Regions from separate parts of the Stenotrophomonas riyadhensis genome, predicted to be linked through region 3. Evidence: predicted binding sites of a transcription regulator. Region 3 holds the regulator's gene; each other region holds the start of a gene.
The links. Region 3 encodes FliA, which starts transcription of late flagellar genes. Its sites were predicted from a motif close to TAAAGTTTNNCNNNCNNNGGCCGATAA; they were not measured.

Region 1: SriyCCGPB3_RS06055 (methyl-accepting chemotaxis protein) is a predicted target of FliA. The motif match lies at 1,122-1,148, and genes of this name have one in related genera.
Region 2: SriyCCGPB3_RS18765 (methyl-accepting chemotaxis protein) is a predicted target of FliA. The motif match lies at 1,815-1,841, and genes of this name have one in related genera.

The regions. Positions count from the first base shown of each region.
Region 1 is NZ_CP155568.1:1,289,407-1,292,679, forward strand. It holds gene SriyCCGPB3_RS06045 (glycosyltransferase) at 1-491, shown strand, start outside; gene SriyCCGPB3_RS06050 (barstar family protein) at 519-911, opposite strand; gene SriyCCGPB3_RS06055 (methyl-accepting chemotaxis protein) at 1,180-3,273, shown strand, end outside.
Region 2 is NZ_CP155568.1:4,067,952-4,071,224, reverse strand. It holds gene SriyCCGPB3_RS18775 (S41 family peptidase) at 1-757, shown strand, start outside; gene SriyCCGPB3_RS18770 (NAD-dependent epimerase/dehydratase family protein) at 856-1,749, shown strand; gene SriyCCGPB3_RS18765 (methyl-accepting chemotaxis protein) at 1,960-3,273, shown strand, end outside.
Region 3 is NZ_CP155568.1:2,154,583-2,157,855, reverse strand. It holds gene flhF (flagellar biosynthesis protein FlhF) at 1-746, shown strand, start outside; gene SriyCCGPB3_RS10150 (MinD/ParA family ATP-binding protein) at 733-1,620, shown strand; gene SriyCCGPB3_RS10145 (RNA polymerase sigma factor FliA) at 1,617-2,360, shown strand; gene cheY (chemotaxis response regulator CheY) at 2,418-2,810, shown strand; gene SriyCCGPB3_RS10135 (protein phosphatase CheZ) at 2,810-3,273, shown strand, end outside.

The DNA.
Region 1 (3,273 bases), 870 kb from region 3:
CGCTGGTCAAGGTCTGGAAACGGCACCCCGAATGGCCGTTGTTGACCGTCCTGCGCGGCGGGCCTTCGGACGAGGAGGAGGGCGGTGCCGCGAACCTGCGCATCGTCCGTGAACGACTGCCCGACGAGGAGGTGCAACGCCTGCAGAACGAGCATGCGTTCCACTTGTGCCTGTCGCAGACGGAGGGTTGGGGCCACTACCTGGTGGAGGCGATGAGCTGTGCGGCGGTGGTGATCACCTGCGATGGCGCGCCGATGAACCAGATGATCGACGAAAGCCGCGGTCTTCTGGTCGCTGCCCATGAAGGCCCGCCGTGTCACTTGTCCAGGACCTGGCATGTGGATGAAGCAGCGCTGGAACAGGCTGTGGAGCGTGCCTTGGCGATGGACGAGGCTGAATGGCGCCGGCTGGGCGCCAATGCACGCGCGTGGCACCTGGCGACCGAGGTTGCGTTCCCTCTGCGCCTCAGCGAGGCCCTGGCCAAGGTCTGAGGCCAGCGTACCGTTGCCGCAGCGCGCTCAGGCCGGTATCAGGGTGATCTGCGGATGCCCACTGAAGATTTCCATCACGATCTCGAAGTAGGTCTGGCCACGGCCCTGCTCCAATGCTGCCAGCGTGTCGCGGATGGCCGCATGATTGAACCGGCCGGCCTGCTCAAGCTTTGCCTGCAGCCATGCCCGCGTGGTCTCGTAGCCCAGCGCCGCGCGGCTGTGCGCGATATCCCGCCACACCACCGTTGCGGCGGGATGACCGGCGAGCGCGCCATAGCCGCCCCACAGTAGATCATCCAGCGCGTCCAGGCTGGGCCCCAGTCGCCAGTCCTCGCTGGCCATGAATACACGGTTGATTTCCACGTACAGGCTGGCGATGTCGTTGATGGACGTGCCTTCGATGTGCAGGACAAGTGGCATGTGTCGACTCTGGATGAATCTGCCCGGTTGCGGCGGTTGCTGCATTCTGCAGGCCTTGCCCAGATTCATGGTGTAAAGGCGGCGTGATTTTCCTTGTGCGTCGGGATTTCAGTGGTGGAGAAAATCCGTGCGGCACCGCGATTAACTGCCGGATTTCATGCCTGTCTGCACAGTTCCATATATTTGGATCGTTCCATATATAAACTCCCATAAAGTTTCCCTGCGCTGCGCCGCCATCGAACGTACGGCCACGATCAAGGGAATTGAGATGCTTGCCTTACGTAATCTCCGTGTGGGATCCCGGCTTGGCGCCGGCTTCGGTCTGCTGCTGCTGTTCATCATGGCCATCATTGGCCTGGTGCTGTACGGAAATCACCTGAAATCCGCCCAGTTCGAGAAAGTGGTGGACGTCAACATGGTGAAGATGCGGCTGTTGAACGACATGCTGGATACCAACAATGCGGTGCTGATGCATCGGCGCCTGATGGTGATCAAGCGTGGCGAGGATTTCGACAGGGATTATCAGAAGGCGCAGGAGTTGTCGCAGACCTACGACGGCATCTGGGCCAAGTACATCAAGATTCCGCGCGATGCCACCGGCGATGCGCTGGTTGCGAAAATCGACGCGGCACGCAAGGCCACCGATGCCTCCACCCAGCATCTGCACGAGCGCATGAAGGCCGGTGATTTCGACGGCGCGGCCAAGGAACTGCTCGCCGAGCACGGGCTGGCAACCGCGTGGAACGAAGCCATCTCGAGCTTGCTGCGGCATCAGGAGACGCTGACCGCGCGCAGCCGCGAGGAGTACCGATCAACCGAGTCCTGGACCGGCACGTTGTCGATCGTGTTCGGTGTGATGAGCCTGTTGCTCGGTTCGCTGGCCGCCTGGGCGATCACCCGCAGCCTCACCCGCCCGCTGGAAGGGGCGGTGAAGTTGGCTGACGGCATCGCTGGTGGTCGCCTGGACAGTGTCATCGATGCCTCGGGCAACGATGAGGTGACCCAGCTGCTCAGGTCGATGCAGCGCATGCAGGCGCAGCTGCAGTCGGTCATGGCCGCGCAGGGGGAGCTGGCACGCCAGCACGATGCGGGCAGCCTCAGCTACCGCATGGACGAGAGCGCATTCCCCGGCGACTACGGACGCATGGTGCACGAGACGAATGCGCTGGTCGGTTCGCACGTGCAGGTACAGAACCGGCTGATCGAGGTGATGAAGCACTACGCCCGCGGCGATCTGTCGGTGGACATGGATCCGCTGCCCGGCGAGAAGGCGGCGATCACCCAGGCCATGGACGAGACCAAGTCCAGCCTGTCGGCGATCAACAGCGAGATCCGCCGGCTGGCAACCGCTGCAGCGGCCGGTGACTTCAGCCTGCGCGGCGATGAAGACCGCTTCGCCTACGATTTCCGCGACATGGTGGCCGGGCTCAATCGCCTGATGAAGACCACCGACGAGAACCTGGTGCAGGTGTCGACCCTGCTGCAGGCGATCTCGCGCGGCGACCTGACCGTACGCATGCAGGGTGACTTCCACGGCGTGTTCGCCCGCATGCGTGATGACTGCAATGCCACCGTCGATCAGCTCAAGCAGATCGTCGGCCGCATCCAGTCCAGCGCCTCCAGCATCAATCTGGCCGCAGGTGAAATTGCTTCGGGCAACACCGACCTGTCGCGGCGTACCGAACAGCAGGCGGCGAACCTGGAAGAAACGGCGGCATCGATGGAGGAGCTGACCTCCACCGTGAAGCAGAATGCCGAGCATGCACGGCAGGCCAACCAATTGGCCATCGGCGCGCACGGTGTTGCGTCCCAGGGCGGTGAAGTGGTGGGCCAGGTGGTGACCACGATGTCGGCCATCGAGGCCTCGTCGAAGAAGATCGCCGAGATCATTTCGGTCATCGACGGCATCGCCTTCCAGACCAACATCCTGGCATTGAACGCGGCGGTCGAAGCTGCGCGTGCCGGGGAACAGGGCAGGGGCTTCGCAGTGGTGGCCAGCGAAGTGCGTACGCTGGCGCAGCGCTCGGCGGGTGCGGCCAAGGAGATCAAGGGGCTGATCGAGGATTCGGTCGGCAAGGTCGCCGATGGCTCGGCGCTGGTCCGCCAGGCGGGCACCACGATGGGCGAGATCGTGGCCTCGGTGCAGCGCGTGACTGACATCATGGCCGACATCTCCGCCGCTTCGCAGGAACAGAGTTCGGGTATCGAGCAGGTCAACCAGGCGGTGGTGCAGATGGACGAGACCACTCAGCAGAATGCGGCGCTGGTGGAAGAAGCCAGCGCGGCGGCACGTTCGATGGAAGAGCAGGCCAACCTGCTGGCCGAGGCGGTATCGGTGTTCCGCACAGGCGCCGCCACGGCA
Region 2 (3,273 bases), 1.9 Mb from region 3:
GCAGCGCTATGTGGACAGCTGCGCGGACCCGAAGGTCTTCAGTGCGCGCCTGAACCAGGACCTGGACGTGTTCGACGGCCACTTCCATGTGGAACGGGTGGATGCCCGCGCCGGGCAGGACGATTGGCTGATGGCCTGGCGCGCGGATGCGCGTGGCAATGCTGCGGGCGTGCGCGAAGTGCGGGTGCTGGAGGGCAACATCGGTTACCTGCGCCTGAGCAGCTTCTACCCGCTGGATCTGGCCCGGCCCAAGCTGGCGGCGGCGTTCAGCCTGCTGGCCGACACCGATGGCCTGGTGCTGGACCTGCGCCAGAACGGGGGCGGTGATGATGGCAGCGCGGACCTGCTGGTGCGCACGCTGCTGGAGCCAGGCGTCACCGCAGTGCAGGCGCTTGAGCAGCGTGGCAGGCGTACCCCCGTACTGCTGCCGCCAGCGAGCCTGCCTTTGTACCTGAAGCCGCTAGTGGTGCTGATCGACCGCCGTACCGGTTCGGCCGCCGAGTTCGTGGCGTACTCGCTGCAGGCGCTGGGACGAGCGCAGATCGTCGGCAGTCGCAGCGGCGGCGCCGCGCATATGTTCGATGATCCTGTGCTGCTGCCGGATGGCTATCAGATCAGCATTCCGGACCGGCAGCCGATCAATCTGCGCACCGGCGGCAACTGGGAGAAGCGCGGCGTCATGCCTGATACGCCAGGAGGTGATGATCCGTTGTTCATCGCACGGCAGCTGCTGGCCCCGATGAAGTCGTCAGGATGAACGCATATCTGCAACGCCGTCCTATCGCGGATGCGCGGCTGCATGCCTAGAATCGAAGCATCCCGGTAGTTCCCGGGCGCTTCGAGTGAATGGACTCAATGAAGATTCTGTTGACCGGCAGTTCCGGGCGGATCGGGCGGGCGATCTTCGGCGCGTTGGCGGCGGCCCATGAAGTGGTGGGGCTGGATCGCAGCCCGTTCGCCACGACGCGAATCATTGCCGATGTCACTGATCGTCAGGCGGTCACGCGGGCGGTGCAGGGTGTCGACGCGGTCATCCATACCGCAGCGTTGCATGCCCCGCACGTCGGGCTGGTGCCGGATGCGGTGTTCCAGCAGATCAATGTGGACGCCACCGCGCACCTGCTGCAGGCGGCACGCGAGGCCGGTGCACGGCGCTTCGTGCTGACCAGCACCACCGCCCTCTACGGTCACGCGGTGGTGGCCGGCGGCTGCCGCTGGATCGACGAGGACACCGAGCCTCTGCCGCGCACCATCTACCATCGCACCAAGCTGCAGGCCGAGGCTCTGGCCGAAGCCGCAACCGCGCCCGGTTTCAGTGTGCGCGTGCTGCGCATGGGCCGCTGCTTCCCGGAACCGCCCGAGCGCATGGCGATGTTCCGCCTGCACCGTGGCATCGACGCGCGCGACGTGGCCAGCGCACATGCCGCGCTGCTGCACGATGAGGGCGCTGCCTTCGCCCGCTACATTGCCTGCGCACCGACGCCGTTCCGGCGCGAGGATTGCCTGGAACTGGCGACCCAACCACGCGGGGTGCTGGCCCGCCGCGCCCCGCAGTTGCTGGCCGAGTTCGAGCGCCGTGGCTGGCCGCTGCCGCTGAGCATCGACCGCGTCTACGACAGTGCGCTCATGCGCAGCGAACTCGGCTGGCAGCCGCGCTTCGGTCCGGACGATGTGCTCCAGCAGTACGCCGCTGGCAGCATCGAAGTGCTGCCGCGGGCGGAATGGATCAAGGACCGCGTGGCCGAATAGGGCGGCCGCGGGGCGGGTTCCTGACCCGACCCTGAGCAGGTTCAGGAATGTGCAGGCCGGCCGCCTCAACCTCGTTGGCAGGCGGCCGCTAACCCGGTGCGCTTCCAGTGCCGGGCATGCCCCGGCGGCCGGTGGCCTGCGCGATGGATCGCGCGCCTGCGCGGTGCCCTCGCGGCGCCGGTCGTCCTGAACTGCCTTGCGGACCTTTCCATGCCTCCTTCCCGCTCCGCCGCTGCCCGCCGCCCGGGCAGCATTGCCCACAAGCTGATGCTGGGCACCGCTGTGATCGCACTGCTGTGCTTCGGCCTGACCGCGTTCCTGATCTACCGCCAGGCCAGCGCCAGCCTGATCAACGCCTCGCGCCAGACCCTGTCCAGCGAAGCCACCGCCGAAGCGCGCCAGGTCTCGGCTGACCTGGGCACCGCTTTCGCCAGCAACGATGCCATGGTCGAAACCGTGCTCGCCCAGCGTGCGCGCGGTGACGTGCCCGATCGCGCCAGCCTGGCGGCAGTACTCGGCGAACAGCTGCGTACCCACCCGGAGTGGCTGGGCAAGAGCACCATGTGGGAGGCCGATGCCTTCGACGGCAAGGATGCCGAGTTCGTCAACACTGAAGCGCACGACGCCACCGGTCGCTACATGAGCTACTGGGCCTGGCACGACGGCAAGCCGCAGCAGTCGCAGATGACCGACTACACCGAGACCGCCAGCGGTTCCGGTGACTGGTACATGGTGCCCAGCCGCGACCAGCTGCCCAAGGTCAGCGAGCCCTATGCCTATGACATCGCCGGCCAGCAGGTGCTGATGAGCACGCTGAGCACGCCCATTGTCGAGAATGGCAGGTTCCTCGGCGTGTTCACCGTCGATTTCTCGCTGGCGGCGCTGCAGAAGCACCTGGCGACGTTGAAGCCGATGGGGGCTGGCAGCGTCGAACTGCTGTCGCCGAAGGGCGTGGTGCTGGCCTCGGCCAATGCCGCTGAGATCGGCAAGCCACGCAGCGACGCGCTGACCCGCAGCATGCTGGCCGACATCGCTGCCGACCGTCCGTTCGAGGCTTTCAGCCCCGATGCGGCCGGCAACGTGCGCGTGTACGTGCCGCTGCGCGTGGGCGACGCCCCGCAGCGCTTCGCGCTGGGCGTGGTGATGCCGCATTCGGTGATCGTCGCAGAGGCACGTCAGTTGCTGTGGCTGACCCTGCTGGTCGGTGTGGTGGCAGCATTGACCCTCAGTGCGGGTGTCTATGTTCTGCTGCGCCGGTTGGCAATCCGTCCGTTGGCCGAAGCTGTGCGCGTGGCCGGTGATGTCGCCGCTGGCAAGCTGGACAGCACCCTGCCGGCACGCAGCAATGACGAAGTGGGGCGCCTGCTGGACGCGATGCAGGGCATGCGCGGCCAGCTGCAGGCGGTGATGGCGGCGCAGGCGGAAATGGCGCGCCGCCACGATGCCGGCGAGCTCAGTTACCGCATGGACGCCGCGGCGTTCCCGGGCGAGTACGGCCGCATGGTGGCCGATAGCAACCAGCTG
Region 3 (3,273 bases):
GCGACGTGGCCATGCAGATCCCGCTGGAAACCGAAGCCCACCGTGGCCGTGGCCTGATGCTGGGGCTGATCTCGCGCAAGCTGCCGATCGCCCCGGTCGACCCGCTGGAAGAAGGTGGTGTGATCGCACTGGTCGGCCCCACCGGCGCCGGCAAGACCACCACCATCGCCAAGCTGGCCTCGCGCTTCGCCGAGAAGCACGCTGCGCGTGACGTCGCCCTGGTCACCACCGACACCACCCGCATCGGCGCCCGCGAGCAGCTGTACGGCTACGGCCGCCAGCTCGGCATCGCCGTGCACGAGGCCAACAGCGGCACCGACCTGGACCAGCTGCTGGAACGCCTGAAGGACTACAAGCTGGTGCTGATCGACACCGCCGGCCTGGGCCCGCGCGACCGCGCACTGGCCGCCCAGCTGCAGTGGCTGCGCGCCGCGCGCCAGGTCCGCACCCTGCTGGTACTGCCGGCCAACACCAGCTTCGGCGACATGGACGAGGTGGTCCGCCGCTTCGGCGCCGCCAACCTGCAGGGCCTGGTGCTGAGCAAGCTGGACGAGACCGGCCGCTTCGGCAACGCCCTGTCGGTGGCCGTGGACCATGCCCTGCCGATCACCTGGGTGACCGATGGCCAGGACGTCCCGGAGGACCTGCACCGGGCCAGTGCAGCCAATCTTGTACTTCGCCTTGAAGATTTGCGCCGAGCGGCCGATATGCCCTGCAACCCGGAGTTGAACCATGCCGTCGCGTGAGTACGCCAAGCTGACCAAGACCTTCCCGCTGTCGGCCACCCGCAGCGAGCCGCTCGGCCCTGTGCGCACCATCGCCGTGACCGGCGGCAAGGGCGGCGTGGGCAAGACCAACGTCTCGGCCAACCTGGCCGTGGCGTTGGCCGGCATGGGCAAGCGCACGCTGCTGCTGGACGCCGACCTCGGCCTGGCCAACATCGACGTGATCCTGGGGCTGAACCCCACCTTTACGTTGGCCGACCTGGTCGCCGGCCGCTGCTCGCTGGAAGACGTCATCGTCGAAGGCCCGAACGGCGTGTTGGTGGTCCCGGCCGCGTCCGGCCGCCGCCACATGGCCGAGCTCGCCCCGGCCGAGCACGTTGGCCTGGTCAACGTGTTCTCCGAGCTGGAGCGCGAACTGGACATCATGGTGGTGGACACCGCCGCCGGCATCACCGACGGCGTACTGACCTTCTGCCAGGCCGCGCAGGACACCGTGGTGGTGGTCTGTGACGAGCCGGCCTCGATCACCGACGCGTATGCGCTGATCAAGGTGTTGTCGCGCGAGCGCGGCGTGGACCGTATCCAGGTGGTGGCCAACATGGTGCGCGACCCGAACGAGGGCCGCGTGCTGTACGAGAAGCTGACCCGTGTCTGCGAGAAGTTCCTCGCCGATGTGTCGCTGAACTACCTGGGCTGTGTGCCGCAGGATGACTGGCTGCGCCTGTCGGTGCAGCGCCAGCAGCCGGTGGTGAAGGCCTATCCGTCCAGCCCCGCCGCGCTTGCGATCACCGAGATCGCGCGCCGCACCGCACGCTGGCAGGCGCCGACCGAACCGCGTGGCGGCGTTGAATTCTTCCTCGAACGCATCCTCAAGCAGCGCGGGGTGGCGGCATGAAAGGCGCAGCCCAATACAGGGAAGTGCAGCGCTCGGCAGCCAACGAGGTCATCGCCCTGCACTCGGACCTGGTGCGGCGCATCGCCCACCACCTCGCCGCACGCCTGCCTGCCAGCGTCGAAGTCGACGATCTGATCCAGGCCGGCATGATGGGGCTGATCGAGGCCTCGCGCAGCTATGACGCCGACCAGGGTGCTTCGTTCGAGACCTACGCCTCGATCCGCATCCGCGGTTCGATGATCGATGAGATCCGCCGTGGTGACTGGGTGCCGCGTTCCGTGCACCGCCGTGCTCGTGATGCCGCCGCCACAATCCGCCGCCTGGAACAGAGCAGTGGCCGCGCCGCCAGCGCCACCGAAGTGGCCGCTGCGATGGAGATGCCGCTGCCCGAATACCTGCGACTGATGGAAGACGCTGCGCGCGGCCAGGTGCTGAGCCTGGAATCGCGCATCGAGGACCAGGGCGAGCTGGACACCGTCGCCCAGGGCGGACCGACCCCGCAGCAGGTGCTGGAGCGGGGCGAATTCGGTCGCGAACTGGGCAAGGCCATTGGCCACCTGCCCGAGCGCGAAAAGCTGGTGCTTTCGCTCTACTACGAGCAGGAACTGAACCTGAAGGAGATCGGCGCGGTGCTCGGCGTGAGCGAGTCGCGGGTCTGCCAGATCCACGGCCAGGCCGTGCTGCGCCTGCGTGGTCGACTGAAGATTTTCGAGGCGGCAGACGCCGGCCTGGAAGAATGAACATGCCCGAGGTGGCTGCCCCCGGCCACCCGGAATGAACAACAAAGGAATTCTGCTTTGAACAAGAACATGCGCATCCTGATCGTCGACGACTTCTCGACCATGCGTCGAATCGTCAAGAACCTGCTGGGCGATCTGGGCTTCACCAATACCGCCGAAGCCGAGGACGGGCATGCTGCGCTGTCGCTGCTGCAGAGCCAGCCGTTCGATTTCGTGGTCACCGACTGGAACATGCCGGTGATGACCGGCATCGAGCTGCTCAAGGCGATCCGCGCCGATGCCAAGCTGAAGACCCTGCCAGTGCTGATGGTCACCGCGGAAGCCAAGCGCGAGCAGATCATCGAAGCCGCCCAGAGCGGTGTGAACGGCTACATCATCAAGCCGTTCACTGCACAGACGCTGGAAGAGAAGCTCGGCAAGATCTTCGAACGCCTGGCGGCCAGCGCCTGATGGATACCACGGTCGACAAGAACGCCCTCGCCCTGCGCCTGCAGGAAGCCCTGGACGCGCTGGAGTCCGGTGATGAGGCCGCCTGGCGGCAGCGCATCGACGGACTGGTCGCGCTGCGCACGCAGCCGATGATGAGCGGCCTTTCGCGGCTGGCCCGCGAACTGGGACAGGCGCTGGGTGAACTGCCGACCGTACCCAGCGAAGCCGGCGAACTGGACGATGCCTGCGCGCGCCTGGACCACGTGGTGGCGATGACCGAACAGGCCACGCACCGCACCCTGGACCTGGCCGAAGAATGCCGCAGCCTGACCGAACAGCTGCGCGCCGAAGGCCTGCAGCCGGGCCAGGACGCGCAGCTCGATCGCATCCGCCACAACCTCACCGAGATCGCCCTGACCCAGAGCTACCAGGACCTGACCGGCCAGATCATCCGCCGCGTGGTCGGCATCGTCCGCCGCGTGCA